Regions from separate parts of the Pantoea nemavictus genome, predicted to be linked through region 3. Evidence: predicted binding sites of a transcription regulator. Region 3 holds the regulator's gene; each other region holds the start of a gene.
What was found. The regulator PhoB, encoded in region 3, activates phosphate uptake and scavenging genes when phosphate is short. The targets are predictions, from matches to a motif close to CTGTCATAAAACTGNCNNAT.
Positions count from the first base shown of each region.

Region 1 (9,652 bases), 720 kb from region 3:
ATCGCCAGACGATACGCGCTCGAGGCCTGCCACCATGCGCAGCAGTGTTGATTTGCCGCAGCCGGAAGGGCCGACCATCACCATAAATTCGCCATCGTTGATGGTGATATTCAGTGGCTGAATGATCTGATTTTTGCCGTCATACGACTTGGTAACGGTCTGAAGGGTTACGCCTGCCATTTATTTATCACTCTCCACCAGGCCACGCACAAAGGCACGTTGCATCACAAGTACCACCACCACCGGTGGAATCAGGGTTAATAACATTGCCGCCATCACTTCATTCCACTGCGTTGGGCCGCCGCTGGTGTTGATCATACTTTTCACCCCCGCCACAGCGGTGCTGAGGCTGGCATCATTGATGATCAGCAGCGGCCACAGATACTGGTTCCAGCCATAGATGAAGGTGATCACGAACAGCGCGGCGAGATTAGTTTTTGATAGCGGCAGTACGATGTCCCAGAAGAAACGCATCGGGCTGGCGCCGTCGATACGCGCCGCCTCTATCAGCTCGTCCGGCAAAGACATAAAGAACTGGCGGAACAGGAAAGTGGCGGTAGCGGACGCCATCAGCGGCAGCGTTAAGCCGCTGTAGCTGTCGAGCATGTTTAGCGTCGAAATCACCTCCACCGTCGGGAAAATACGCACTTCGACCGGCAGCATCAGGGTGATGAAAATCAGCCAGAAGAACAGCGAGCGCAGCGGGAAACGGAACCACACCAGCGCGAAAGCGGAGAGCATCGAGACGGTGATTTTGCCGACGGTAATACCGAGCGCCATCAGCAGGCTATTAAACATCATCATGCCAAATGCCGGGCCGTTGCCGTTGACGCCGTGCGTCCAGATGCGCGAGATGTTCTCCCACAGATGCGAGCCAGGGACTAAGGTCATCGGCACCTGATACACCGCCTCGTTATCCAGCGTCGCCGCCACAAAGGCGATATAAAGCGGGAACAGAATGGTCAGCACGCCCAGCACCAGCAAGGTATGGCTGAAGATATCCAGCCCGCGTCGATTCTCAATCATTGGTATTGCACCTTACGCTCGACAAAGCGGAATTGCAGGATGGTCAGGCCAATCACCAGCAGCATCAGCACCACCGACTGCGCGGCGGAGGAGGAGAGATCCAGCCCGGTGAAGCCTTCGCGATAGATTTTGTAGATAAGCGTAGTGGTGGCCTGTACCGGACCACCGCCGGTGGCGGCATCAATCACCGGGAAGGTATCGAAGAAGGCGTAAACCAGATTGACCACCAGCAGGAAAAAGCTCACCGGCGTAATCAGCGGCAGCGACAAATTGAAGAAGCGGCGCACCGGACCCGCGCCGTCAATCGCAGCGGCTTCCACCAGCGATTTGGGAATCGACTGTAACGCCGCGAAGAAAAACAGGAAGTTGTAGCTCATTTGTTGCCAGATCGACGCCAATACAATCAGGAACATCGCCTGACCGCTGTTTTGCGCATAGTTCCAGTTGTAGCCCATTTGGTTCAGCAGGTGGCTGAATAAACCGAGGCCCGGATTGAATAAGAACATCCACAGCACCGCCGCTACCACCGGCGCGACCGCGTACGGCAGCAGCAGCAACGTTTGATACAGCTTGCGCAGGCGAATGACGTAATCCACCAGCGCCGCCAGCAGCAGGGAAAACGTCATGCCGCAAATCGTCACCAGCGCACTGAACTCAATGGTGGTCCAGAAGGACGCCAGATAGTATTCGTCATTGAACAAACGCTTAAAGTTTGCCAAACCCACGAAGGTGCTGGAGATGCCAAAAGGATCAATGCTTTGCAGCGAATACCACAGAGCTTCACCGGCGGGCCACAGGAAGAAAATGGCGGTAATCACCAGTTGCGGTAGCACCAGCAAATAGGGCAGAAAACGGGAGCGAAATACGGGGCGCGATGAGGACATAGCAGGCTCAATCAAAGAGAGAAATCGGGGCGAACGCCAGGCGTCGGCCCCGAGATAACAGCATTTACTTCACTTGCTGCTCAAAACGGCGCAGCAGTTCATTACCGCGTTTCACCGCGTTATCCAGCGCGGCTTGTGGTGCCTGTTTGCCGGTCCACACGCCTTCCAGCTCTTCGTCCACGATGGTGCGAATCTGCGGCATGTTGCCAAGACGCATACCTTTGGTGAACGGCAGCGGATCTTTGTTCAGCATCTGACGCGTGGCGATGTCTGCGCCTGGGTTCTTGTCGTAGAAGCCCTGCTGTTTAGTCAGCTCATAGGCTGCGGTGGTGATCGGCAGATAACCGGTTTTCTGGTGCCATTCAGCGGCGATTTCCGGCTGTGCGAGGAACTTCATAAACTCCGCCGCGCCTTTGTAGGTGTTGGCATCTTTGCCTTTCATCACCCACAGGCTCGCGCCGCCAATAATGGCGTTCTGCGGTGCGTTCGGTACGGTTTCATCGTACGGCATCATGCCGACGCCGAAGTTAAATTTGGCGTAGTGTTTGATGTCGGCCAGCGAACCGGAAGAGGCGGTGGTGATGCCGCAATCGCCGTTGTAGAACTTGGCGGTGGATTCATCCTTGCGACCGAAGTAGGTGAAATCCCCTTTCTTGTTCATCGCTTCCAGCATTTCGATGTGGCGCACCTGCACCGGCTGGTTGAATTCCAGCACTGCATCGGTGCCGTCAAAGCCGTTGTTTTTGGTGGCCACCGGCAGCGCATGCCAGGCGCTGAAGTTTTCAATCTGAATCCAGCCCTGCCAGCCACTGGCGTAACCACAGGTCAGGCCGGCTTTGCGCAGCGCTTCGGCGTCTTTCGCCAGCTCCTGCCAGGTTTTCGGTGGCTGGTCCGGGTTAAGACCGGCTTTTTTAAAGGCATCTTTGTTGTAGTACAGCACCGGCGTTGAGCTGTTGAACGGCTGAGAAATCAGCTGGCCTTTGCTATCACTGTAGTAACCGGCAACGGCTGGCACGAACTGCTGCGGATCCATCTGCACGCCAGCGTTTTTAAACACTTCATTGACCGGCACGATCGCTTTTGACGCCATCATGGTCGCGGTACCGACTTCATACACCTGCAGCAGCGCGGGCGCTTTGCCAGAGCGCACAGCGGCAATACCCGCCGCCAGGCTCTGCTCGTAGTTACCTTTATAAGTCGGGACGATTTTGTAATCGGGATGAGCCTGGTTAAAACGTTGTGCCAGAGAATCAACTTCTTTGCCTAACTCGCCTTCCATTGAGTGCCAGAAAGGGATCTCAGTTGCAGCCAGCGCATTACCGCTGAGCGCCAGACCGAGCACGACACTCATCAGGCGGGGACGAAGCGTAAAAGCGGACATAAGGTTTTCCTGTGCTGTTAGCTACGCGCGAATTCGCGCATTTTTTTGTTCGCGACGTAACATGACACGGGGAAATGACGGATTAATAACAGGTTTATGACGGGGATGTGACAGAGGGGATGGGATAATGCGGGTTTAAACATTCGTCCGTGCTAGCTGTCCCCCATCCCGGCCTTCCCCCGCTAGCGGGGGAAGGAGACGCTGCCACATGCAACTCCCAACTCACATATGGCAGCGTCTTCCTCCCCCATTTATGGGGGAGGACCGAGGAGGGGGACAGCGAGCCCCAATTCAGAGGACAGCGAGCACCAACTACGCGCCTAAATACGCACTGCGTACCGCTTCGTTTGACAACAACGCTTCGCCGCTATCCTCCAGCACCACGTGGCCATTCTCCAGCACATAGCCGCGATCGGCCAGCTTCAGCGCCTGGTTGGCATTCTGCTCGACGAGGAAGATGGTCATGCCTTCTTTACGCAGCTGCTCAATGGTGTCGAAGATCTGCTGAATGATAATTGGCGCCAGCCCCAGCGAAGGCTCATCCAGCAGCAGCAGACGCGGCTGGCTCATCAGCGCACGGCCAATCGCCAGCATCTGCTGCTCACCGCCGGACATGGTGCCCGCACGCTGTGCTTTACGCTCTGCCAGGCGTGAAAACAGCTGATAGACGCGATCGATACGCTCCAGATACTGCTGCCGCGTAGCGAAGAAGCCGCCCATCGCCAGGTTCTCTTCTACCGTCATACGCGAAAATACCCGACGGCCTTCCGGCACGATGGCAATTGCTTCACGCATGATTTTCGCCGTTTGCCAGTCGGTAATCTCTTTGCCATCAAAGGTAATGTTGCCGCTGGTAGCGCGCGGTTCACCGCACAAGGTGCCGAGCAGCGTAGTTTTACCCGCGCCGTTGGCACCGATCAGGGTAACGATTTCACCCTGGTTGATGTGCAGATTAATGTTGTGCAGCGCCTGGATCGGACCGTAATGGGCGCTGACACTCTGCAAGGTTAAAATCGGGTTTGCCATGTTACGCCTCACCTAAATATGCACGGATTACATCCGGATTGTTACGCACCTCTTCCGGCGTACCGTTGGCCAGCGGCGTTCCCTGATTCACCACATAAATGCGGTCAGAGATACCCATCACCAGCTTCATATCATGTTCGATTAGCAGCACGGAAACCTTGTGCTCACCGCGCAGCTCGGCGATCAGTTCATCCAGCTCGTGGGTTTCACGCGGGTTGAGGCCGGCAGCCGGTTCATCCAGCATCAGAATCTCAGGACGCGTCACCATGCAGCGCGCGATTTCCAGACGACGCTGCTGACCATAGGCAAGGTTGCCCGCCTGGCGGTTGGCGAGATCCAGCAAGCCGATGCGATCCAGCCAGGTCGCTGCGCGATCCAGCGCTTCGCTCTCGCCGCGACGAAAAGCCGGGGTTTTGAACAAGCCGGAAAACACGCCGCTTTTCAGGTGCTGATGCTGTGCCACCAGCAGGTTTTCAATCACCGTCATTTCGCGGAACAGACGTACGTGCTGGAAGGTGCGCACAATGCCCATACGCGCAATCTTCTGGCCCGGCAAACCCTGCAGCTGCTGATCGCGTAGTTTGATGGTGCCGCCGGTCGGTTTATAAAAACCGGTCAGGCAGTTGAACACCGTGGTTTTACCGGCGCCGTTCGGGCCAATCAGCGAAACGATTTCCTGTGGATGCAGCTCCAGCGCCACGTTGTTGACGGCTAACAGGCCGCCGAAGCGCATCATCAGGCCTTCAACGGCTAACAAAGGCTGACTCATGCCTGCTCTCCTTGTTTACTGCTTTTCAACTTCAGATGCGGACGCTTCATCGGCAGCAGACCTTGCGGACGCCAGATCATCATCAGCACCATCAAACCACCGAGCACCAGCATGCTGTACTCATTCAAATCACGCATCAGCTCGCGCGAGACCACCAGCAGAATGGCTGCGAGGATCACTGCCAGCTGCGAGCCCATGCCGCCCAGCACCACAATCGCCAGCACAAAGGCCGATTCGACGAAGGTAAAGGATTCCGGGCTAACGAAACCCTGACGTGCGGCGAACAGCGTACCCGCAAAGCCTGCAAACACGGCGCTGATGGTGAAGGCGGTCAATTTGATGCGCGTTGGGCTCAGACCAAGCGAACGGCAGGCGATCTCATCTTCACGCAGCGCTTCCCACGCACGGCCCAGCGGCATGCGCAGTAAACGGTTGATGACAAACAGCGTCAGCACCACCAGCAGCAGCGCCACCAGATAGAGGAAAATCACGCGGTCGCTGGGATCGTATTTCAAGCCGAAGAAGTCATGGAAGGTGCTCCAGCCGCCTTCGCTAACCCGGCGGCCAAACTCCAGACCAAACAGGCTGGGCTTAGGAATCTGCGCGATACCGTTCGGGCCGCCGGTGATCGCCGTGTTATTCAGCAGCAGAATACGCACGATTTCGCCGAAGCCGAGCGTCACAATCGCCAGATAGTCGCCGCGCAGGCGCAGCACCGGGAAGCCAAGCAGCAAACCAAAGGCTCCCGCCACCAAACCGGCCAGCGGCAGGCTTTCCCAGAAGCCAAAGCCGTAATAGTGGTTGAGCAACGCAAAAGTGTAAGCGCCGATGGCGTAGAAACCGCCGTAGCCCAGCACCAGCAATCCTGATAATCCCACCACCACGTTAAGCCCGAGCCCGAGCATTACGTAGATCAGCGTCAGCGTGGCGATATCAACGCTGCCGCGCGACACCAGAAACGGCCAAATCACTGCCGCTGCAATCACCAGTGCCATCAACAACTTCTGCTTCGGCGTCGATCCATCAAAACCCGGCAGCACAAAACCTTTGCCGCTGCGTTTGAGTTTGCCCTGGACCAGCGGACGCAGCAGCTGGAAGACAAACACCACCGCACAGCCAATGAAGATCCAGTTCCAGCGTACCGCGCCCGCGTTGGCGACCACCAGTTTGGTGCCATCCAGATCGAGCCGTACGCCCATGAAAAACGTGGCAAGCACCAGCAACATCACCGTGGAGATGACGGCGTTAACCAAACCGAGGCGTTTCATACTTTCTCCACCTCCGGACGGCCGAGAATCCCGGTTGGCATCACCAGCAGCACCACAATCAGCAGCGCGAAGGAGACCACGTCTTTATATTCGGTCGACAGATAGGCCGAAGTCAGCGCTTCCGCAATACCCAGCACCAGGCCGCCAATCATCGCGCCAGGAATGCTGCCGATGCCGCCCAATACCGCCGCGGTGAAGGCTTTCATCCCGGCCATAAAGCCGATAAACGGGTTGATAGAGCCGTAGAATTGACCGAGTAACACGCCCGCAACCGCCGCCATCGCCGCACCAATGATGAAGGTGAGGGAGATAACGCGGTCGGTGTTGATGCCCAGCAGGCTGGCCATTTTCAGGTCTTCCGCACAGGCGCGACAGGCGCGGCCCATGCGCGAATAACGAATGAATAGCGTCAGCGCCAGCATCGACAGGAAGGTCACCACCCAAATCACCAGCTGCATAGTAGAGAGCGTGGCGGCAAAGCCGTTGCTTTCGCCCAGCGTCCATTGCCCGGTGATCAAGCTTGGCAGCGCGAGATCGCGCGAACCTTGCGTCAGGCTGACGTAGTTCTGCAGGAAGATCGACATACCGATGGCCGAGATCAGCGCGATCAGGCGCTTCGACGATCGCACCGGCTTGTATGCCACGCGTTCGATGCTCCAGCCATAGGCGCTAGAGATAATTACCGCCATCACGAAACCAGCGGCAATCATCAGCCACGAGGTATCGATGCCCATCATCATCAGGGCGGCAATCACGATAAAGGAGACATAGCTACCGATCATGTACACCTCGCCGTGGGCGAAGTTGATCATGCCGATAATGCCGTAGACCATGGTGTAACCAATGGCGATCAGCGCGTAGGTGCTCCCGAGGGTAACCCCGTTGAACATCTGCTGAATGAAATAGAGAAACTGCTCGGACATAGTGAGGACCTGCTCTGGAGCTGAATAATTCCCTCCCCCGCGTGCGTGAGAGGGAATTTGGGGGGATTACTTAACTGCGGTAGAAGAGCCGTCTTTGTGCCATTTGAAGACACCAAATTCGAAGCCCTTCAGATCGCCTTTCTCATCCCAGTTCAGGTTGCCCATCACGGTTGGGACGGCAGCGCCCTCTTTTAGGTTCTTCGCAATCGCATCAGGCTCATCGCTCTTGCTGCGCTCGATACCCGCTACCAGCGACTGAATCGCGGCGTAGGTGGTCCAGACGAACGGACCGGTTGGATCTTTGCGGTTAGACGCGGTGTTGGCTTTAATCGCATCAACGATTGCCTTGTTCTCTGGCAGCTGGTCATAGCGCTTCGGCAGCGTCACGAACAGGCCTTCAGACGCATCACCCGCGATGTTAGACAGTGAGGCGTTGCCCACCCCTTCCGGGCCCATGAAGCCGGCATTCAGGCCAGCAGATTTTGCCTGACGCAGAATCTGGCCCAGCTCCGGGTAGTAACCCCCGTAGTAAACGAAATCGACGTTCTCTTTCTTCAGACGCGCAATCAGCGTGGAGAAGTCTTTATCACCGGCGGTGATACCTTCAAACAGCACCACGTTGCCGCCTTTGGCTTTCAGGGTTTTCTGCACGGATTCCGCCAGGCCCTGGCCATATTGCTGCTTGTCATGCACCACAGCGATACGTTTTGGTTTGATGTGATCGAGGATGTACGTCGCCGCTGTAGGACCCTGATCGGAGTCCAGTCCAGTGGTGCGCAGCACGTCAGCATAGCCACGCGCAGTCAGCTCGGGTGCGGTAGCGGCTGGCGTGATCATCAGTACGCCTTCGTCGTTATAGATGTCTGAAGCGGGCTGAGTAGAAGAGGAGCATAAATGGCCGATAACGTATTTGATGCCATCGTTAACCACTTTGTTGGCAACCGCAACCGCTTGTTTCGGGTCACAGGCGTCGTCATATTCCACGCCAACCAGTTTGTCACCGTTCACGCCGCCTTTGGCGTTGATGTCCTTAATGGCTTGCGCTGCACCGGTAAACTGCATGTCACCGTACTGCGCGACTGGACCCGTTGATGCGCCAACGATGGCAATTTTGATGTCTTTCGCCAGCGCAGCATGGCTCAATGCCAACGCTACGCAGCCCGCCAGTAATGCGCGTCCTTTACTCATTTTCATGCGAACTTCCCCATCTGTTGTGTCGTGTGTTGTGATTGCTTTATTTTCTGCCAGTCAAAGAGGAAAACTCATTCTGCAATAATGGGTTAGCACGCTTTTCTGGCATTTATTGGTAATAAGGCTTTATTTTTCAGGTTATTAAACAGGAACTTTCTTCTGTAAATCAACTGACATATTCAGAATTGACTGAGTGGATCAGCAGAATCGTCTGGTTGTTATGGCCGAATTTTCAGCAGGATAGCAGCGCGTTATGCTGGGTTTTTCAACGATCGTTGCTGGCTTACTCCACAATCCTGGCAAACCGGCTGGCATTTGACCTATTTTCATCGCAAAAAAGTGACAGCGCTCTGACTGTCTAAATTCGCTACACTATCGCCTTTGCACTAGTACAGGTATTAGGTATGAAGCTGACAATCCAGCGCTTAGCATCGTTAACCGCCCAGGATCGCATCGATTTAGCTAAAGTCTGGCCCGGAATCGATATTGTGCAACTCGAAGCACAACTCAGCGACACGCAGCATCTGTATGCCGCGCGTTTTAACGATCGGCTGCTGGCGGCATTGCAGTTAACGCTTAGCGGCACGCAGGGGAAGATCACCCATCTCAACGTGCGTGAAGTCACGCAGCGGCGCGGCGTGGGGCAATATTTGCTGGAAGAGACAATTGCGCAGAATGGTGCGTTAACGGATTGGTGGATTGCCGATGATGGCGAGGCCGATCAAGGCGTGCGGGCTGCTTTTATGCAGGCCTGTGGTTTTCGCGCGCAGGTTGATGGTTGGGTGAAATAAGTCCAGCCAATCTCAATCAGTAGCGGCGCAATTTATTGCGCATTGTCGGGAATGGGCAATAAAAACAGCGCGATAAATCGCGCCGCTACGGGTCATTGCCTAATGAAATTAAGGTGTTTCAGGCAATAAAAAGGGCGACTATCAAGTCGCCCCGTTTTTCCGCCTGATAATTATCAGGCTTCAATCGCCACACGCAATTTCTTCATGGCGTTCTTTTCCAACTGACGCACGCGCTCCGCTGAGACGCCGTATTTATCGGCCAGCTCCTGCAACGTGGTTTTGTTGTCATCGTCCAGCCAACGGGCACGGATAATGTCCTGGCTACGCTCATCAAGGCTCAGCATCGCATCGCTCAGCTTGTCAGCCGCATGTGCATCCCAGTTGTCCTCTTCG
Region 1 is NZ_JBBGZW010000001.1:2,423,704-2,433,355, reverse strand. Features, by position in the region: gene WH298_RS11090 (sn-glycerol-3-phosphate import ATP-binding protein UgpC) at 1-180, opposite strand, end outside; gene ugpE (sn-glycerol-3-phosphate ABC transporter permease UgpE) at 181-1,026, opposite strand; gene ugpA (sn-glycerol-3-phosphate ABC transporter permease UgpA) at 1,023-1,910, opposite strand; gene ugpB (sn-glycerol-3-phosphate ABC transporter substrate-binding protein UgpB) at 1,975-3,291, opposite strand; gene livF (high-affinity branched-chain amino acid ABC transporter ATP-binding protein LivF) at 3,604-4,317, opposite strand; gene livG (high-affinity branched-chain amino acid ABC transporter ATP-binding protein LivG) at 4,319-5,086, opposite strand; gene WH298_RS11060 (high-affinity branched-chain amino acid ABC transporter permease LivM) at 5,083-6,354, opposite strand; gene livH (high-affinity branched-chain amino acid ABC transporter permease LivH) at 6,351-7,277, opposite strand; gene WH298_RS11050 (branched-chain amino acid ABC transporter substrate-binding protein) at 7,344-8,471, opposite strand; gene panM (aspartate 1-decarboxylase autocleavage activator PanM) at 8,873-9,259, shown strand; gene rpoH (RNA polymerase sigma factor RpoH) at 9,433-9,652, opposite strand, start outside.
Region 1: the regulator PhoB is predicted to act here: its motif matches at 3,375-3,394, upstream of ugpB (sn-glycerol-3-phosphate ABC transporter substrate-binding protein UgpB).

Region 2 (9,652 bases), 2.9 Mb from region 3:
ACCTCGCCGAGGACCTGGCGGTGGAGAAGCTGGCAGAGCGCGTCGCCATGAGTCCGCGTAATTTCACCCGCGTTTTCACCCGCGAAACCGGCGCACCGCCCGCGCGCTATGTGACAGAAGCGCGTCTCGCCGCCGCGCGTGAGCGTTTAGAACAAACTCATGACACGCTTGAACGCATCGCGCTGGCGACCGGCTTTGGCAGCAGCATCAATCTACGTCGCTGCTTTGAACGTCAGCTGCATCTCACGCCAGGCGAATATCGCCAGCGCTTTCACTGCAAAAAGTTGGCGTAAAGTGATCGTTATTTGGCGTTTACGCCAACGCGCCATCGGCCTAGAGTGACTCCAGCATCTTCGGAAAAGGAGTCAATCATGACTAAGATCGGCATTAACGGCTTTGGCCGTATCGGACGTAACGTTTTTCGCGCAGCACTCGGCAGCGACGATATTGAAATCGTCGCCATTAACGATCTCACTGACAGCAAAACCCTCGCCCATCTGCTGAAACACGACTCGCTGCTCGGCCGCTTGCCCGCTGAAGTAGAAGCGGGTGAAGGCGAACTGCGTATTGATGGCAAATCTGTGCGCGTCTTCAGCGAGCGCGATCCGGCCAATATTCGCTGGCAGGATGTCGGCGTCGATATCGTGATTGAAGCCACCGGCTTCTTTACCGAGCGCGACAAAGCCGCCTTGCATATCACCAGCGGCGGCGCCAAACGCGTGATTATCTCCGCGCCCGGTAAAAATGACGATCTGACGATTGTGCTGGGCGTTAACGATCAACGCTACGATCCGCAGCAGCACTTTGTGGTGAGTAACGGCAGCTGTACCACTAACGGCCTGGCGCCGGCGGCGGCGGTGCTGCATCAGGCATTTGGTATCGAGCACGGGTTAATGAACACCACCCATGCCTACACCAACAGCCAGGTGCTGCACGATCAGCCAGAGAAAGATCTGCGCGGTGCGCGGGCGGCGGCGCTGTCGATTGTGCCCTACTCTAGCGGTGCAGCGAAGGCGCTGGGACGGGTGATTCCTGAGCTGGATGGTCGATTGACTGGCTATTCGCTGCGCGTGCCGGTGCCGGTGGTTTCGATTGTTGATTTAACCGTGACGCTGAAACGCGATGTCACTGCAGAAGAGGTGAATAACGCCTTTAAAGCCGCGGCAGCGGAAGGCCCGTTGCAAGGGATTTTGGGCTACAGCGATGAACCGCTGGTTTCGAGCGATTATCAGGGCGATGCCCGTTCATCGATTATCGACGGACTCTCCACGCTGGTGATTGGCGGCAATCTGGTGAAGATCCTTGCCTGGTACGATAACGAATGGGGCTTCTCTAATCGTCTGGTGGATTTAGCGCGCCTGATGGCAAAACGTGGATTGTGATTTTAGGTTCGTCTTTCGCGCAGTCTATGCCAGCGAAAGCACACATTGTAGCGGCGCAATTTATTGCGCGATGAATCGCGCCGCTACGGAATGTGCGGTTATTGAATCGTTGAGCTGTTACTTAAGTCCCATTGCGTCCTTCAGGGTAAAGAACAGATCGGTCTGATCGGTTAATCCCACCACGTTCGCCGCATGCGGACCGTACGCTGCGATGCGCACCTGCGTTCCGGTGTGCTCCTGCGAATCCTCTTCTGAATTGCCGTAGCTGATGGTCATCACCGCGCCATCTTTGGTATTCACCGCTTGCGTCAGGCCCGGTGCTTTGGTGCCGTTTTCCACGATCTGGCTGCTGTGGGCGTGATCGGCGGTCACCACCACCAGCGTATCGCCGTGCTCGCGCGCAAACGCCAGCGCTTCCTGCACCGCTTCATCCAGATCGACGGTTTCACCAATCTGACCGCACGGATTGGCCGCGTGATCCTGCTTATCAATCGATGCACCTTCCACCTGCAGGAAGAAACCTTTGTCGTTAGTGCTCAGCAGATTGATGGCTTTTTTGGTCATCTGCGCCAGCGTCGGCACGGAAGCCGGACGATCTTTGTTCACCTCGCAGGTCACCACCGGTTTATCGATGTTGCCGTGATAGCTGGCCTTTGGTCCCTGCCAGCGCACCGGCATGTTGCCATCGGCGAACAGACCCAAAACCGGTTTACTCTGATCGGCCTGTTGAATGGCATTCATGTCCTGCAGATTATCAATCCACTGATAGCCCAGCGCCTGCGCCTGTTCACGCAGGGTTTTACCCTGATATTCGCCGGCTTTCGCGGTTTCGCTAAAGGATTTCGCACCGCCGCCCAGCGTGACATCTGGGCGGGTTTTCAGCATCTGTTCAGTAATCGATCCTTTACCACCCTGCTCCAGCGCGTTGCCCGGGCAAAGCTCGCTGGTTTTCTCCGGGCCGTAGCATTTGCGCGAGGTGACATGCGCCATTAACGCAGCTGGCGTGGCATCTTGCAGTTCAGCGGTCGAGACGTTGCCGGTGGCTTTACCGGCGGCTTTCGCCAACTCAAGAATCGTCACCTGATCTTTGCCATTAACATCGACGCCAATCGCACCGTTGTAGGATTTGGTGCCGGTAGCCCACGCGGTGGCCGACGCAGCTGAATCCGTCACGTAATTGGGTTTGTGGGTTTTCTTATCCAGCGAGTAATGGGTGTATTGGCCGGTGAGCGGCAATGCATCCAGGCCGGGGAAGAAACCGCCAGCGCCGCGCGCCTGGTTGCGTGCCGCAGTGATTTCCGAATCGCCCATGCCGTCACCAATCAGCAAAATCACGTTTTTCGCGGTGCTATTGATTAATGAGGCTTTCAGCGCCTCGGTTTGATCGCCGGTAAGACGACGCGCCCCGCCGTGTTCGGTCACATCACCGGTGGCGGCGCGTGAATAATTGGACTCTTCTGCCACTGCTGACGTCGCGACCAGAGAAGCCAGCAGCGTAACCGTAAAGAGAGGTATGTGTTTCATTTATAAGCATCCTTATCCATAGATATAACCAAATGTTTCCGCAGACAAGTCTGCGACAATGCGGTGACATTTTTGTGACGGAAAAGGAATAGTTTGATGACAGAATCGACATTCTGAGCAGGGTAAAGGCAATCCGCTCAGAGCTTAAGCGGATAGAACAAAAGGAGAAAATAGCGCTTGACCCTTTTCAGCGATCTCCCTATAGTAGCGCCCCGTTGACCCAGCGCGGTTGGCAAAAAAATGTGGTGAGGTGTCCGAGTGGCTGAAGGAGCACGCCTGGAAAGTGTGTATACGGCAACGTATCGGGGGTTCGAATCCCCCTCTCACCGCCACATTCTAAAGAAGAGTCTGAACTTATGTTCAGACTTTTTTTTTGCCTATTCTCTTCAAAACCGTTGAAGCTGGGCGTACTTAAGCCATCCTTTTCAGCGAATTCTCTCCCTTATCAATCGTTAAAATTGAATCAGTTACACTCTTTCACAACGCCATGTCGTCACAATCAGGCTGATTTGAACTCCATCACATTTCTGCAAAAACTCAGGACGATTTAAAAGTAATCGATTACTTTCTATTGTAGCTTTGTAATCGATTACTTTTAACTTATGGAGAGACTATGTTAGCCCGATTACTCATCAGTAGTTGCCTGGTGGCGTCCGCTGCGCTCTGCTCGTTTTCTGCAGCGGCCGCTGAGGTGGATAACGAAATTGCCCTGCAGATGTATACCCTGCGCAACGTTGGTCCGGCCGAGAAGCAGTTTGCGATGGCGCATGAAGCTGGCTTTAAACATGTCGAAATCGTCGGCACCCATGACCTGAGCGCTAAACAACTCAGCGCCTTGCTGGAGGAAAATCACCTCACCGTCACGTCATCGCACGTTCAGCTCGCTGCCCTGGAAAACGATTATGCGCAGACCGTTGCCTTTAATAAATCGGTCGGCAACCGCACCATCATCGTGCCGTGGATTGAACCGGAAGATCGCCCAGACAGCACACAAGGCTGGATAGATTATGCCCAGCGCCTGGACGCAATGGGCGCCAGATTGCGCCACGACGGCATACAGTTGGGCTATCACAATCACAACTTTGAGATGAAAAAGTATGCTGGCATAACCGCGCTGGAAATCATCCTGAATCACACCTCGCGTGACAACCTGAAGCTGGAGATGGATGCCGCCTGGGTATCGCGCGGTGGTCAGGATCCGGTGCGTTTTCTGCGGGCATATCCGGGCCGGATTTACGCCATCCACGCCAAGGACAATGCCTCGATCGGTATCCGTGATGATGAAATGAACTTCGCGCCACTGGGTGAAGGTCTGCTGGACTGGTCAGCAATTCTGCCTGCGGCAAAGGCTAGCGGGGTGAAATGGTTCATCATCGAACATGACAAACCCAAGGATGCGTGGAGCATAATCACCACCTCGCTGCGCAACCTGCGCATAGCGCTGCAAACGCTGCCGCACTAAGCTATTTTAGGCACTGGCACGCTCAATCAGGTGCCCCTGCATAATCACCCGTTCCGGTGCGGAATCTGGTTGGTCAATTTTGTGCAGCACCAGCCTGCAGGCCTGGCGGCCAATGTCGCGTGAAGGCTGCGCCAGCGTGGTCAGCGGCGGCGTGACCATCTCGGCCAGTTCGGTACCGTCGAAACCAGCCACGGCAATATCCTCAGGCACGCTGAGTCCTGCCGCCTGAATCGCCGCCATCGCCCCAGCCGCCAGCGTGTCTGACACCGCAAACACCGCATCCGGGCGTTCCTCACCGGCTAGCAGTGCCATCATGGCGTGTTTACCGGCGTTGAAGCTCAGCTCGCTGGCATAACCGATTGCCTGCCACGCCAGCTGATGCTGTTCCAGCTGCTGCAGATATCCCTGCTGGCGCAGGCGGGCATATTTATAGCTGAGATCGTGATTGATCAACGCAATACGTTTTCGCCCTTTATCCGCCAGATAGCGCACCACCTCCTGCGACGCATCGCTGTCGTTAATACCCACGCAGGAGATCTCTCCGGCATCGGCATATTCGGCGCACTGCACCCACGGCGTGCTGGCAATCAGGTGACTCAATTCCGGTAATTTACTGAAGGCGTCCATGGTGATGATGCCATCGACCATTTTGCCGGAGAGCAGTTGCAGGCTGGAACGCGAGCGCTCGATATCCGAGCCGGAGTTGCACAGCAGAATGCGGTAGCCGTTCTTCTCCGCCTCTTCTTCGATACCTTTCACCACCTCGGCACAAAACGGGTTCGAGATGTCGGAGACCATCACCAGAATCATCGAGCTGCGGGCGGTACGCAGCTGGCGCGCCAGCAGATTGGGCTGGTAGTTGCTCTCTTTAATCGCCTGCAGCACTTTCTCGCGATTTTTGTCTTTAACCGTGTCGCTGTTATTCAACACGCGTGACACCGTGGCGACGGAAACGCCCGCCAGACGAGCGATTTTTTGAATGGACATGGCAGCAACTCATACGAAATCAGATGACACGCAGGCTACCATAAATCTGCGTGAACAATAAGTTAGCCCGACCAGCGCGCTGCCGTTCGGGCTAAGCGTCAGGCGCTGACGCGCACCCAGCGCTGCTGCTGATGGCTCTGCACAATGGCATCAACAATCGCCATCACCTGCGCCCCATCGTGGAAGGTGGCAAACCCAGCCGCCTGGGTTGCGGGCGGTTTGCCCTGCTCCACCGCCTGATAAAACTGCTGCATCATCGCGCGGAACGCATCCGGCCAGCCTTCAATGTGTCCGCCGGGAAAACGCGCCCGGCCCGCCACATCCGGATTCATCAGCGCGGGATCGTCCGACAACAGCTGGTTAGCCTTATGGCGATGTCCCAGCCACAGCTGCTGCGGCGTTTCCTGATCCCAGGCCAGCGCGCCCAGGCTGCCGTTAACTTCCAGGCTAAGGCGATTTTTACGCCCGGCGGACACCTGCGACACGCTGAAACTGCCTTTGCTACCGTCGTCAAACCGGAACAGCACAAAGCCCATGTCCTCGGTGGTCACCGGGCGCGATTCATATTGCGTTTCGTCACCCTGCGCGCCGAAGGTGGCAGCACCGGCAAGGCTGGCCTTGCGCGTCGGCCAGACAATCGACAAGTCGGCCATCACCTCAACAATTTTGCGTCCGGTGACGAACTGGATGGTATCGCACCAGTGCGAACCAATATCCGCCACCGCGCGGGATGCGCCGCCTTTCTCTGCATCCACTCGCCAGTTGTAGTCGGTCTCTTCCAGCATCCAGTCCTGCAGATAGCTGCCCTGCGCCGAGAACAGTCGCCCCAGCTGTTGATAACGCACCATGCTCGCCGCCTGCTGCACCATGGCAAACTGGCGGTAGACAAAGCTGACGCCGTGCACCACGCCCGCCTTTTCAGCCAGTTCCACCAGTTCGTGCGCTTCATCCATGGTCATGCACAGCGGCTTTTCCGAGAACACATGCTTACCGGCGCCAATGATCTGCCGGTTGATCGCGGCGTGCAGATGGTTCGGTGTGCAGTTATGTACCGCGTGCAGCCCTTCATGCTGTAAAAACGTCGCCACGTCACTGTAGGCGTGCGGCACATTGAGTTCTGCCGCACGCGCGGCAGCGCCACGCTGGCTGGCATCGCATATCGCCACCACGTTGATATTGCCGAGGCGGCGCAGCGCTTCAATATGTGCGGGGCCAATAAAGCCGGTGCCGATAATGCCTACGTTGATCATTTAACACTCCCCTGTTCCAGACCCAGCTGTGCCCGCACGCTCGCCTGCTGGTCGCCCTGCGCGGCAAAATCATCAAAGGCGCGATCGGCCACCGGTATAATGTGGCGCTGAATAAATTCGGCGCCTTCACGCGCGCCGGTTTCGCTCTCTTTTAAGCAGCACTCCCACTCCAGCACCGCCCAACCGTCGTAATCGTACTGCGCCAGCTTGCTGAAGATCCCTTTGAAATCGACCTGGCCATCGCCCAGGGAACGGAAGCGGCCGGCGCGATCGATCCAGCGCTGATAGCCGCCGTACACGCCGCTGCGCCCGTTAGTCAGGTATTCGGCGTCTTTTACGTGGAATGCTTTGATGCGCTGATGGTAGATATCAATAAACTGCAGATAATCAATGTGCTGCAGCAGCAGATGGCTGGGATCGAACAGAATGTTGCAGCGTGGATGATGATTCACGCCAGCAAGAAAACGTTCAAAGGTCACGCCATCGTGCAGATCTTCGCCCGGATGGAGTTCATAACAGACGTCAACGCCGTGACGATCAAACTCGTCCAGCACCGGCAGCCAGCGGCGCGCCAGCTCGGCGAACGCCTCTTCCAGCAGCGCCGGATTGTGTGGCGGCCACGGATAGAGATAGGGCCAGGCAAGCGAACCCGAAAAGGTCGCGTGCGCGCGCAGCCCCAGTTTCGCTGATGCCGCCGCCGCCTTTTTCACCGTCTCAATCGCCCATGCCGTGCGCCTGGCGTTATTGCCGCGCACCTGCGCCGGCGCGAAGCCGTCGAAGGCCACGTCATGCGCCGGATGCACGGCAATCAGCTGCCCTTCAAGATGGGTTGATAACTCACTCACCTGAAGATCGTAGGTTGCCAGCAATCCGCTGACCTCATCGCAATAGGTCTGGCTGGTTGCCGCCCGATCCAGGTCAAAAATCGCCGGATGATTGCAGGGGATCTGCAAAGCCTTGTAACCCAGTGCCGACGCCCATTGCGCCAGACCTTGCAGCGAATTAAACGGCGCATGTTGTCCGATAAACTGCGACAGAAAAATACCCGGTCCTTTTAACGTTTTCACGTACACCTCCAGTTAATCAAGCCGCTTCATCCCGATATTTAAAGGTGAAGAGGAAAAGAATGGCGATCGCCGCCGCCGCAACGGCGGGGATCCACCAGAAAGTTGCCCAGTTTTCTGCGCTGGCCTGGCCGGCGATCAGGCGGTTATACAGCGCGCCGGAAATCTGCGAGCCCAGCAGCATGCCGATGCCGTAGGTGAACATCACCACCATGCTCTGCGCCTGCCCTTTCACCTTTTCGCCCGCGATGCGGTCGGTGTAAATGAAGCCCACCACGAAGAAGAAGTCGTAGCAGACGCCGTGCAGCAGAATGCCGAGATAGATCAGCGCACGGCCCTCGTCGCCCATGCCCATGGCGAACAGCGCGTAACGCACAAACCAGGCCAGCATGCCGACCAGCAGCATGTATTTCACGCCCAGACGGCGGAACAGCAGCGGGATCACCAGCATGAAGAAGATTTCAGACATCTGACCAAACGACATGGCGGTGCTGACGTTGCTTACACCGGCATCGGCCAGCCACGACGCGGTATAGGCGTAATAAGTGCCGAGCGGAATGGAGATCAGCGTGGCGCAGAGTGCGAAGACAAAAAAGTGGCGGATTTTTAGCAGCGCGAAGGCATCTGCGCAGAACAGATCGCGCACTTTCAATGGCATACCTTTCGCCGGCGCCGGCGTATGTGGCAGCGTCAGGCTGTAAATCGCCAGCGCCACAGAGCAGATGGCCGCAACGATAAAGACCGAGGTGCTGGCAGAAATGCCGGTGAAACCAATAAAGATGCCGGCCACAATCCAGCCGATGGTGCCGAATACCCTGACCACCGGAAAACTTTTATCGCTGTTGCTCAGGCTGTGGAAGGCGATGTTATTGGCCAGCGCTAAGGTCGGCATGAAACACAGCGTGTAGCCAAACAGCAGCGCGATAAGCAGCGTACCGTTTTCAGCCGCCAGCGCAGAGGGCACAAACCACAGGATCACCGCCCCCGCCAGGTTCATCACCGCCATCACTTTTTGCGACGGGAAGAACCTATCCACCAGCATTCCCAGTACAAACGGTGAGAGGATGGAGGCGATCGGACCGGCCGAAAACGCATCGCCGATCAGCAGCGACATGTTGTGTTGCGTCATCACCAGTCCGAGCGTGACTGACCAACTGCCCCAGATGAAGAACTGCATAAACATCATGAGAGAGAGCCGGGGAACCAAAAGCCGGTGCTGCACGATAACAACTTCGGTACTTTGTGATGTCGACATGGTGAACCTTCTCAGAGAAAAGTAATCGATTACATTTAGGTAAGGCACGAATGTAATCGATTACTTTATAGGTTACATTTAGGTAGATCACACTTTTGCATATCCCTTACTCAGCCGGTCGCCCCTGAGGAATGAGGGTCCACCCGCATTTAATTCATCTATTTATCAGCCAGTTAATCTCAGTGCAGATTGATGAATTTTTTTGAGAAGCGAGAACATCCCGTGGTTGATTCGCAGAAAATTATTGAAGGGCTAACGGATTGGATCAATCTCCGTCTCAGTGAACCTCTCACCATTGACAAGATCGCCCTTCGATCGGGCTATACAAAATGGCATCTGCAGAGAATGTTTCGCCGTGTTAAAGGGACAACGCTGATTGCGTATATCCGCAATCAGCGTCTGGAAAAAGCGTATGCAGAACTCCTGCAAACCGCAGACAGTCTCAGCACCGTGGCGCAGCGCAATGGTTTTAATTCACCCGAATCTTTCAGCAGGGCGTTTACGCAACGATTCATTCTCACGCCAACTGAATTTCGCCGCATACATAATAGTGCTGATTAATTACGGTAAATCCTGAGCTTTTAGGATTAAGCGCCGTGCGATTCCCCCGCTAACGTCTACAGTCACGGGTGAGGTTATTATTCATTCGTACTAATGGAGGAATTTCTGTGTTATTTCAAAACCACGAGAAAGGTCACGCCATTATTGGCGAAGCGGCACTGAGCCTG
Region 2 is NZ_JBBGZW010000001.1:267,868-277,519, forward strand. Features, by position in the region: gene WH298_RS01310 (GlxA family transcriptional regulator) at 1-293, shown strand, start outside; gene gap (type I glyceraldehyde-3-phosphate dehydrogenase) at 372-1,382, shown strand; gene phoA (alkaline phosphatase) at 1,500-2,906, opposite strand; tRNA gene WH298_RS01325 (tRNA-Ser) at 3,151-3,238, shown strand; gene WH298_RS01330 (sugar phosphate isomerase/epimerase family protein) at 3,520-4,368, shown strand; gene WH298_RS01335 (LacI family DNA-binding transcriptional regulator) at 4,375-5,355, opposite strand; gene WH298_RS01340 (Gfo/Idh/MocA family protein) at 5,454-6,605, opposite strand; gene WH298_RS01345 (TIM barrel protein) at 6,602-7,672, opposite strand; gene WH298_RS01350 (MFS transporter) at 7,689-8,924, opposite strand; gene WH298_RS01355 (helix-turn-helix domain-containing protein) at 9,117-9,485, shown strand; gene WH298_RS01360 (hypothetical protein) at 9,593-9,652, shown strand, end outside.
Region 2: the regulator PhoB is predicted to act here: its motif matches at 2,968-2,987, upstream of phoA (alkaline phosphatase).

Region 3 (9,652 bases):
TGTAACCTGCCAGCGGGCCGAGATAATCCTGCGCATAGCGCGAGAATGAGCTGGCCTGTGGATTGTTAACCGACATCTCACCCAGCGCACGCATGATGATGTATGCCACCGCACCGCCGATGATGTACGCCAGCAGCACGCTGGGGCCTGCCATTCTAATGGCATCGGCTGAGCCATAAAACAGCCCGGTTCCAATCGCCGATCCCAGCGCCATAAAACGGATGTGGCGCGTGCTCAGTCCGCGTTTGAGCTTATTGGTTTCTTGCATAACACTCAGTACCTTGAAAATGAAAAACCACGGGCAAGCCCGTGGTCGGAATTAACAGCAGTATCGCTTACTGATGCACAGCAACCTGTTCACGTCCTTTTGCCCGATCCACCACCGCGGCAATCACCAGCATCGCCAGCGATGGCGGCAACCAGGAGAGTCCCTGATCGGCCAGCGGCAGATGCTGACTGAACAGCGGCAGCACATCTTTAAAGCTGGTGGTTTTGATGGCGTCTACGATACCAAACAGCAGGCTAACCAGCATGGTTGGCGCGATGATACGCGAGCTTTTGTTCCAGAACTTCAGGGTAAAGCTCAGCACCACCAGCACGATGCACGGCGGATAAATCGCCGTCAGCACCGGAATCGAGATCTGAATCAGATGGCTCAGGCCGAGATTCGACACCACCATTGAGAACAGACCCAGAATAAACACCAGCGCTTTATACGACAGCGGCAGGTATTGCGCAAAGAATTCCGCACAGGCGCAGGTCAGGCCAACCGCTGTCACCATGCAGGCCACAAAAATCAGCGCCGCAAGGAAGAAGCTGCCCATGCCGCCGAAGGTCTGCTGCACATAAGCATGCAGAATCTCGGCACCGTTGGCGCTCTGTGCCACCAATGCACCGCTGTCATTGCCCAGTTTGAACAACGTCAGGTAGATCAGCGTCAAGCCCACCCCGGCGATGATACCGGCCAGCATGGTGTAGCGCGTCAGCAATTTCGCATCTTCCACACCGCGTGAACGCGCTGCGTTAACGATGACGATACCGAACACCAGGGCACCCAGCGTATCCATGGTTAAGTAACCATTGACGAAACCGCTAGAGAAGGCCGCACGCTGATACTCATCGGTTGCCGGCGACACGCCGCCAGCCGGCCAGATCAGCACGGCCACGCCGAGCACAATCAGCGCAAAAATTTTCAGCGGTGCGAGGAAATGGCCTACGGTATCCAGCAGTTTGCCCGGATAAAGGGAGATGCCGATCACCAGCGCGAAGTAAATCAGGCTGTAGATAAACAGCGGCAGCGCGCCATCACCGGTCAGCGGGGCAATGCCCACGGCGAAGGAGACGGTTGCGGTACGCGGCGTGGCAAACAGCGGGCCAACAGCCAGGTAGCAGACGGTTGCCAGCAGCAAACCGGCGGCTTTGCCAATCGGTGAGCTCAACGCATCAATACCGCCGCCGACGCGCGCCAGCGCGATAACGGTGATCACCGGCAGACCAACAGCCGTAATCAGGAAGCCGAATGCAGCCACCCAAACGTGTTCGCCAGACTGAATGCCCACCATCGGTGGGAAGATAATGTTTCCTGCGCCAACGAACAGGGCAAACGTCATAAAGCCCAGCGCCAGGATATCCTTCGAGGTTAAACGATGTGTCATAAACTTCTGTACTGCCTGTAGCTGATGTTGCGGTGGAAGTTGGGTTCGTGTTGTCCTCTGGATGCGCTAAAACAAGGGCTTATCAGGCAAGACCAGCGGGTTATGCGGGCCAAATCGCTAAAGCGCAGGTGATTTAAACTACTTTTCTTCTGTTCGCAGAGGGATAAATCGACAACGGCGCAAATTAGAACGTTTATAGCGAAGAAAGGCAATACGGGATCGGAAAACCAGAAGGATATAACAGGATAGCGGGATAAAGCAGTGAATCACGGCGGAATAGCGGGCAAACACCTCAGATGATTTGCTAAAAGTTTCCTCAGCACGAGAGATCTCTTTGCATGATCTGGCCTGAAGATGCACAAAAGGCGCGATTTACGCGCCTGTTTGTTCAGGTTTACAGCATTACCAGACTGTTCTTGCTATCTCGACCACCAGACGAATCTTCTGCCACTGCTGCTCTTCGCTCAGGCTGTTGCCCTCTTCGGTGGAGGCAAAGCCACACTGCGGGCTCAGGCAAATTTGATCGAGACTCACGTACTGCGCAGCTTCCTGCAGACGTGCTTTAACCTGCTCCGCATCTTCCAGCTCACCGGTTTTAGTGGTGATCAGACCCAGCACCACCTGCTGATGACCCGGCTTGAGGAAGCGCAGCGGCTCGAAGCCACCTGAGCGCTCGTTGTCGTACTCAAGGTAGAAGGCGTCGATATTCACGCCGCCAAACAGCACTTCCGCAACCGGCTCATAGCCACCTTCGGAAATCCAGGTAGAACGGAAGTTACCGCGACACACATGCAGACCCACGGTCAGATCGGCAGGTTTCCCCTCCAGCGCCGTATTCAGCACCTCAGCATAGATGCGCGCCAGTTCCTGCGGATCTTCGCCACGCTCGCGGATCTGCTGCTGCTGATCGCTTGAGCACAGGTAGGCCCACACCGTGTCATCCAGTTGCAGATAGCGGCAGCCCGCATCATAAAACGCCTTAATGGCGTCTTTATAGGTTTGCGCCAGATCGGCAAAATACGCTTTCAGATCGGGATAAACCGTCGCATCAATCACCTTACGGCCACCGCGGAAGTGCAGCACGCTTGGGCTTGGAATCGTCATCTTCGCCACCGCATCACCGGCAATGCTTTGCAGGAAGCGGAAGTGATCGAGCATCGGGTGATTCGGGTTGAAGGCCACTTTACCCGTGACTTTCACGCCGTGCGCTTTGGTCTGTACGCCGTTGAACTGAATGCCCTGATCGGCTTCGAACAGCTCTACGCCATGCAGATCGCCGAAGAAATCGAAGTGCCACCAGGCACGACGGAACTCACCATCGGTAACGATCTGCAGACCGTTGGCGCGCTGCTGCTCGACAACGTGACGGATTTCGCGATCTTCAACCTGACGCAGCTGGTCAGCATTGATATCGCCTTTCGCGAACTGCTCGCGCGCCTGTTTAATGGCGGCGGGACGCAGGAAACTGCCAACGGTATCGGCACGGAATGGGGAATGACGTGACATCTTCTCTCCTGGCTGAGCGCATAGTTGCGTCAGGGTATAATTTCGGCTGGTTATTTTTAGCCATCTGGATGGCTATATGTCCGAGAAGAATGCCACGCTGTTACCCCTTCGGCAATAGAAGAAAATTCAGCTCACATGAAGGAATTTCATGATCAGATGCACGTTCTTCAATTTCCCTCAATGGCGGCACGCGCTTGTGCCATCTGGTTATCCGATAACGGAAGATAACCGGCTTCGCTCACCCGTCGCTGTCCCTGAGGCGACAGCACCTGATGCAGGAAAGCACTGACCAGCGGCGGCAACGGTTTGCCGGGCGCTTTATTGACGTAGATATAGAGCGGACGCGACCAGGGATAGCGGCCACTGCGGATCGATTCGGCATCCGGCATCACGCTGTCGCCGTCTGCTGTCACCACCGGCAGCATCTTCACCCCGCTGAGATGAAAGCCAAAACTGGCGTAACCGATGCTGTTAGGCGTGGCGGCAACCGCTTGTACCACCGCAGCAGAACCCGGGAATTCGGCGACGTCGGCACGGAAATCGCCTTTACACAGCGCCTGCTGCTTAAAGAAGCCCCATGTTCCCGAAGCCGAGTTGCGGCCATAGCGCTGAATGCTGCGCGTCGCCCACTGGCTAGCCTTCAGGCCAAGATCGCCCCAATGCTGCGGCACCTGCTGTGCGCCACACAGCCGGGTAATGGAAAACAGAGCATCGAGTTGTTGCGGCGCGATGCGCGGCAACGGATTGTCCTGATTGACCACCACCACCAGCGCATCCATCGCCACCGGCACCGCAAGCGGCGGATAGCCGTAGCGGGCGATAAAGAGTTGACGTTCGTCGATCTGCATCGGGCGGCTCATCGCGCCCAGTTGCGCGGCCCCGGCCGCCAGTGCGGTGGGTGCGGTTGAGGATCCCGCCGCCTGTACCTGAACATTAACGCCCGGTGACTGGCGGCTGAAATCCTCGCCCCACAAGGTCATCAAATAACCCAGCGTATCCGAGCCGACGCTGCTCAAATTGCCGGTCAGCATAGTTTGTTGGCCGTGCGCTAAAGCAGCGCAAAGCAGCAAGCAGGAGAGCAACAGCGATTTCATCAGCGATTCCGCAATTCATTAAGACGTCTATTCTGTCGCGGCACGATTTATCGCGCAATAAATTGCGCCGCTACGTCGTGCAAACCTTAGTTAACTCGCTCTTGAATCACGTTAGCCACAATCAACCGTGGCGGCAGAAGAAAACTGAAACAGGTTTCCTGATGCGGCACGCTGGTGATCTCCAATCGCGCGTTGTGATGGCCAAGCGCATGCTTCACAATCGCCAGCCCCAATCCGCTGCCGCCAGTGGCGCGTGAGCGCGCTTTATCTACCCGATAGAAGCGTTCGGTCAGGCGCGGCAAGTGCTGCTCGCTGATGCCGGGTCCGTCATCACACACTTTAAACTGCGCGCCTTGTTGGGTGCGCAACCAGCTGATGTCGATGCGCGTGCCCTCCGGCGTGTGATTCACCGCGTTGTAAACCAGGTTGGAAATGGCGCTGCGCAGCTGTTCATCATTGCCGAACACTTTGAGATGCGGATCGGTATGGAAATGGATGGTGTGGCGTCCCTGGCTCAGGGTTTCCGCTTCACGCTGCAGCAGCAGCAGCATGCCCGGTACATCCACCGTCTCTTTCAGGTCGATGGCCGGTGCCGCTTCGATACGCGACAAAGTCAGCAGTTGCTTCACCAGGCTGTCCATGCGCCGCGTCTGCTCCTGCATGGTGTGCAACGCTTTACTGCGCGTGCGCTCGTTCATCACCGAATCATCCATCATTTCCAGATAACCCTGCAGCACGGTGAGCGGCGTGCGCAGTTCATGACTGACGTTGGCGAAGAAATTACGTCGCGCGCCCTCAAGCTGGTGCATCTGGGTGACATCACGCGCCACCATCAGCCACTGCCCTTCGCTGTAAGGCATGACGCGGAATTCCATATGATGCTGATTATTGAGGATCTGCGTTAGCGGCGTATCAAATTTACGCTGGCGGATATAGCGGGAGAATTCAGGATAACGCAGTAAGTTCAGGATGTTCTGGCCGTTATCCTCCGGCCAGCGCAAGCCGAGATGCTGCTGCGCCAAACCATTACACCAGAAAATGGTGCCCTCTTCGGTGGTCAGCACCACCGCATCCGGCAGCGATTCAGCGCCGCTGCGGAAACGTTTGATCAGATTGCCCAGCTCCCGGCGACGGCGCCGATTGCGCAGCTGCATCTGATACAAACCGTAAAACAGCGGTTCCCAGCTGCCGCGTCCGGTTGGCGGCGTCATCGAACGATCGACCCACAGCCAGTGCGACAGACGCATCAGGTTTTTGAAGTGCCAAAACATCACACCGGTCACCGCAATCAGCAGCAACCACGGCAGATAGCCGAACAACAGACCGAGCACCAGCGCAGGTAAACAGACCAGCGCCAGCTCGGTCAACAGTCTCTTCCAGGAGAGTCGTTCCAGCACGGTAAAAACTCCGTTTACGATTAGTAGCGGGCAGAGAAACGATACCCTGTTCCGCGAACGGTTTGAACCATGCGATCGTGGCCGGTCAGCTCCAGCGCTTTGCGTAAACGGCGAATATGCACGTCAACGGTGCGATCTTCGACATACACATTGGTGCCCCAGACGTGGTTCAGCAGCTGTTCGCGGCTGTAAACGCGTTCCGGATGCGTCATAAAGAAGTGCAGTAATTTATATTCGGTCGGCCCCATCTCCAGCGGTGTGGTTTCGGACATCACGCGATGCGACGAAGGATCGAGGCTCAAACCCTGCATCTCAATCACCTCTTCCACCGCCATCGGTGAAATACGGCGCATCACCGCTTTAATGCGTGCCATCAGCTCTTTCGGTGAAAACGGCTTGGTAATGTAATCATCCGCGCCCACTTCCAGACCACGTACGCGATCCTCTTCTTCACCGCGCGCGGTCAGCATCATCACCGGGATGTCGCGCGTCATGGCTTCGCGCTTCAAATGCTTGATAAACTGAATCCCGCTGCCACCGGGCAACATCCAGTCCAGCAGAATTAAATCAGGCCAGGGTTCGATCAGCTTACCAATCGCGCTGTCATAATCTTCCGCCTCAATAGGCTGGTAATCATTCTGTTCCAGCACGAAACATAACATTTCACGGATGGGAGCTTCGTCTTCCACAACCAAAATGCGCTTAGCCATTATAACTCCTGCTAGTGTGACACCGTGTCACTGGGATTTGCGGCGCCATTATGCGTCAGTTTTATGACACTTTTATGAAAACACCGCCTTAAGATAGATAGATAAAAAACGGAAATGTCACAATAAAAATCTGCTTTTTTTCTTTGTGATCTTAAGTGGTTATAATTCGCCTTCGCTAAACTCAGCACGGAGCAAACATGCGCATCATTCACACCGCTGACTGGCATCTCGGCCAGTTCTTTTACAGCAAAAGTCGGGCCAGAGAACATCAGGCGTTTCTCGACTGGCTGCTGGATCAGATTGTGCAGCATCAGGTGGATGCGCTGATCATCGCCGGCGATCTGTTTGATACCGGATCGCCGCCGAGCTACGCGCGCGAAATGTTTAACCGTTTTGTGGTGGCGCTGCAGCCCAGCGGCTGTCAACTGGTGGTGCTGGCCGGTAATCACGATTCGGTCGCCACGCTGAATGAATCGCGCGAGCTGCTGGCCTGCCTGAATACCCAGGTGATTACCAGCGCGACGCCCCACGGCGAGCAGCAGGTATTAACCCTGAAGCAGCGCGATGGCGCGCCGGGGGCGCTGCTGTGCGCCATTCCTTATCTGCGTCCGCGCGATATTTTGCGCAGCCAGGCCGGCCAATCCGGGCGCGAGAAGCAGATTTCCCTGCTGGAAGCCATCGCGCAGCACTATCAGCAGTGCTTCGCCGCCGCGCAGGCGCAGCGCGATGCGTTGGAAAGCACGCTACCGATTATTGCCACCGGCCATCTCACCACCGTTGGCGTTACGAAAAGCGATTCCGTACGCGACATCTATATCGGCACGCTGGATGCCTTCCCGGCGCAGGCGTTCCCGCCCGCCGATTACATCGCGCTGGGCCATATTCATCGTCCTCAGCGCATCGCCGATAGCGACCATATTCGCTACAGCGGCTCGCCGATTCCACTCAGCTTTGATGAACTCGGCCGCGAGAAAAGCGTGTTCCTGCTGGAGTTCAGCGCGACGCTCGATGCCGTCACGCCGTTGCCCATTCCCCACTTCCAGCCGATGCAGATGCTCAAAGGCTCCATGGCGGAGATCGAACATCAGCTGGCTCAGTTCAGCGCAAGTGCAGGCGAGCAGCCAACCTGGCTGGACATCGAAATCACCACCCAGGAGTATCTCAGCGACTTGCAGCGCCGCATCGAAGCCTTGACGGAAAATTTGCCGGTTGAAGTGCTGCTGGTGCGCCGCAGCCGTGAACAGCGACAGCGCAGCCTGGAGCGACTGGATAACGAAACCCTGAGTGAACTAAAAGTGGAAGAGGTGTTTGCCCGCCGGCTGGCGCAGGATGATCAGCTGGACGCCGACCAGGCCGAGCAGTTGACGCTGCTGTTCCGCAGCCAGTTGGCCGCGCTGGAGAATCCGTTAGCATGAAAATTTTGACGCTCCGTTTTAAAAACCTCAATGCACTGCGCGGCGAATGGTTTATCGACTTCCGCCGCGAGCCCTTTGCCAGTAACGGATTGTTTGCCATTACCGGCGCCACCGGCGCGGGCAAAACCACCCTGCTTGATGCCATTTGTCTGGCGCTCTATCACCAGACGCCGCGCCTTGGCACGCTGTCGCAAACGCAAAATGAGCTGATCACCCGCGACACCGCCGAATGTCTGGCAGAAGTTGAGTTTCAAATCAAAGGTGAAGCCTGGCGCGCCTTCTGGAGCCAGAATCGCGCCCGCGGTCAGGCCGACGGTAAGCTACAGGCACCGCGCGTCGAGCTGGCGCGCGTCGCCGATAATCAGATCGTCGCGGATAAAGTCGGTGACAAGCTAAAAGCGATCGAAACCCTGTCCGGACTCGATTTCGCGCGCTTTACCCGCTCCATGATGCTGTCGCAGGGCCAGTTTGCCGCCTTCCTCAATGCCAAACCCGGCGAACGCGCCGAGCTGCTGGAAGAGCTGACCGGCACCGAGATCTACGGGCAAATTTCGATTCAGATCTACGAACGCTGGCGCAGCGCCCGCAGCGAGCTGGATACCCTGCGCGCGCGCGCAGGCGGCATGTCGCTGCTGGACGAGGCGCGGCGCGCAGAGCTGACACAACAGCTGGCAGAACTCGGCACGCAGGAGCAAATCCTCAACCAACAGCTGACGCAGGCGCAGCAGCAACAGCACTGGCTGACGCAAGCGCAGCAGCTCACCCAGGAACAGCAGCAGGCAGAACAGACGCTGCTCGCTGCACAACAGGCCTGGCAGCAGGCCGATAGCGATCGTCAACGGCTGGCGCGTGCCGAACCGGCAGAAAAACTGCGCGATAAGTTGCAGCAGCGCGAACAGTTGCAACGCGATCGGCTGTCGCTGGAGCAGCAGTCACAGCAGCTTCACAGCCAACAGCAGCAGGCGAAAACCGCTCTGCAGCAGGGCGAAAGCCACTATCAAGCGGCACAGCAGGCGCGTGAGCAGGCTATCCAGCAACAGCAGCAGTTGGAAACGCTGCTGACCGAACAGGTTATTCCGCTGGATCACCGCATCGCCAATAACGCCCAGCAGCTCAGCGAGCAACAACGGCTACACGTTCAGCAGCAGCAGGCGCTGCACAACAGCCAAGCCGCACTAAGTCAGCAACAGCAGGTAAGTGAACGTTTACAGCAGCAGCTCACCCAGCAGCAGGAATTCCGTACCCGCGAAGCCGCTGTCGCCGATTGGGGCGCAGAACTGACGCGCTGGCAGGCGGAGATCGCGCGGCTCGATGAGCGCGAACAGACGCTGACGCAGCTGAATGCGCAGCAACAGCAGCAGCGCAGCCAGCTTGCGCAGCATCAACAGGCGCAGGCTGAGCGTGAACAGGCGGCGCAGCCGCTGCAGCAGGCCGAAGCTCACGCTGCTCAGCTGCGCCTGCAAGCGGAGCAAGTACTAACTTCGCTCGAGGCCGAAGTCAGCACGACTCAGCTGCGCAGCGCGCTGGCTCAGCATCAAACGCAGCGCGCAGCGCGTCAGCAGCTCAGCCTGTTAGCCGCGCAGTGGCGCTCGCTGCAGCCGCAGCGGTTGCAGCGTCAGCAGAAATTAACGCAGCTGCAGCAACAGCATCAGGACGCTGAACAGGCGTTGCAGGCGCTGCGCGAAGAGTACAAACGCGAACATCAAGCGCTGCTGGATGTGCGCAAAATTTGCGAGCTGGAGCGCACCATCGCGCAGCTGGCTGACGAACGCGCGAAGTTACAGCCGGATCAGCCCTGCCCGCTGTGCGGCTCGTGCCAGCATCCCGCCATTGCGCAATATCAGCAGCTTGAACCCGGCGCAAACCAGCAGCGAC
Region 3 is NZ_JBBGZW010000001.1:3,139,244-3,148,895, reverse strand. Features, by position in the region: gene proY (proline-specific permease ProY) at 1-268, opposite strand, end outside; gene brnQ (branched-chain amino acid transporter carrier protein BrnQ) at 336-1,655, opposite strand; gene WH298_RS14345 (cobalamin-independent methionine synthase II family protein) at 2,058-3,161, opposite strand; gene WH298_RS14340 (PstS family phosphate ABC transporter substrate-binding protein) at 3,329-4,255, opposite strand; gene phoR (phosphate regulon sensor histidine kinase PhoR) at 4,342-5,652, opposite strand; gene phoB (phosphate response regulator transcription factor PhoB) at 5,673-6,362, opposite strand; gene sbcD (exonuclease subunit SbcD) at 6,560-7,777, shown strand; gene WH298_RS14320 (AAA family ATPase) at 7,774-9,652, shown strand, end outside.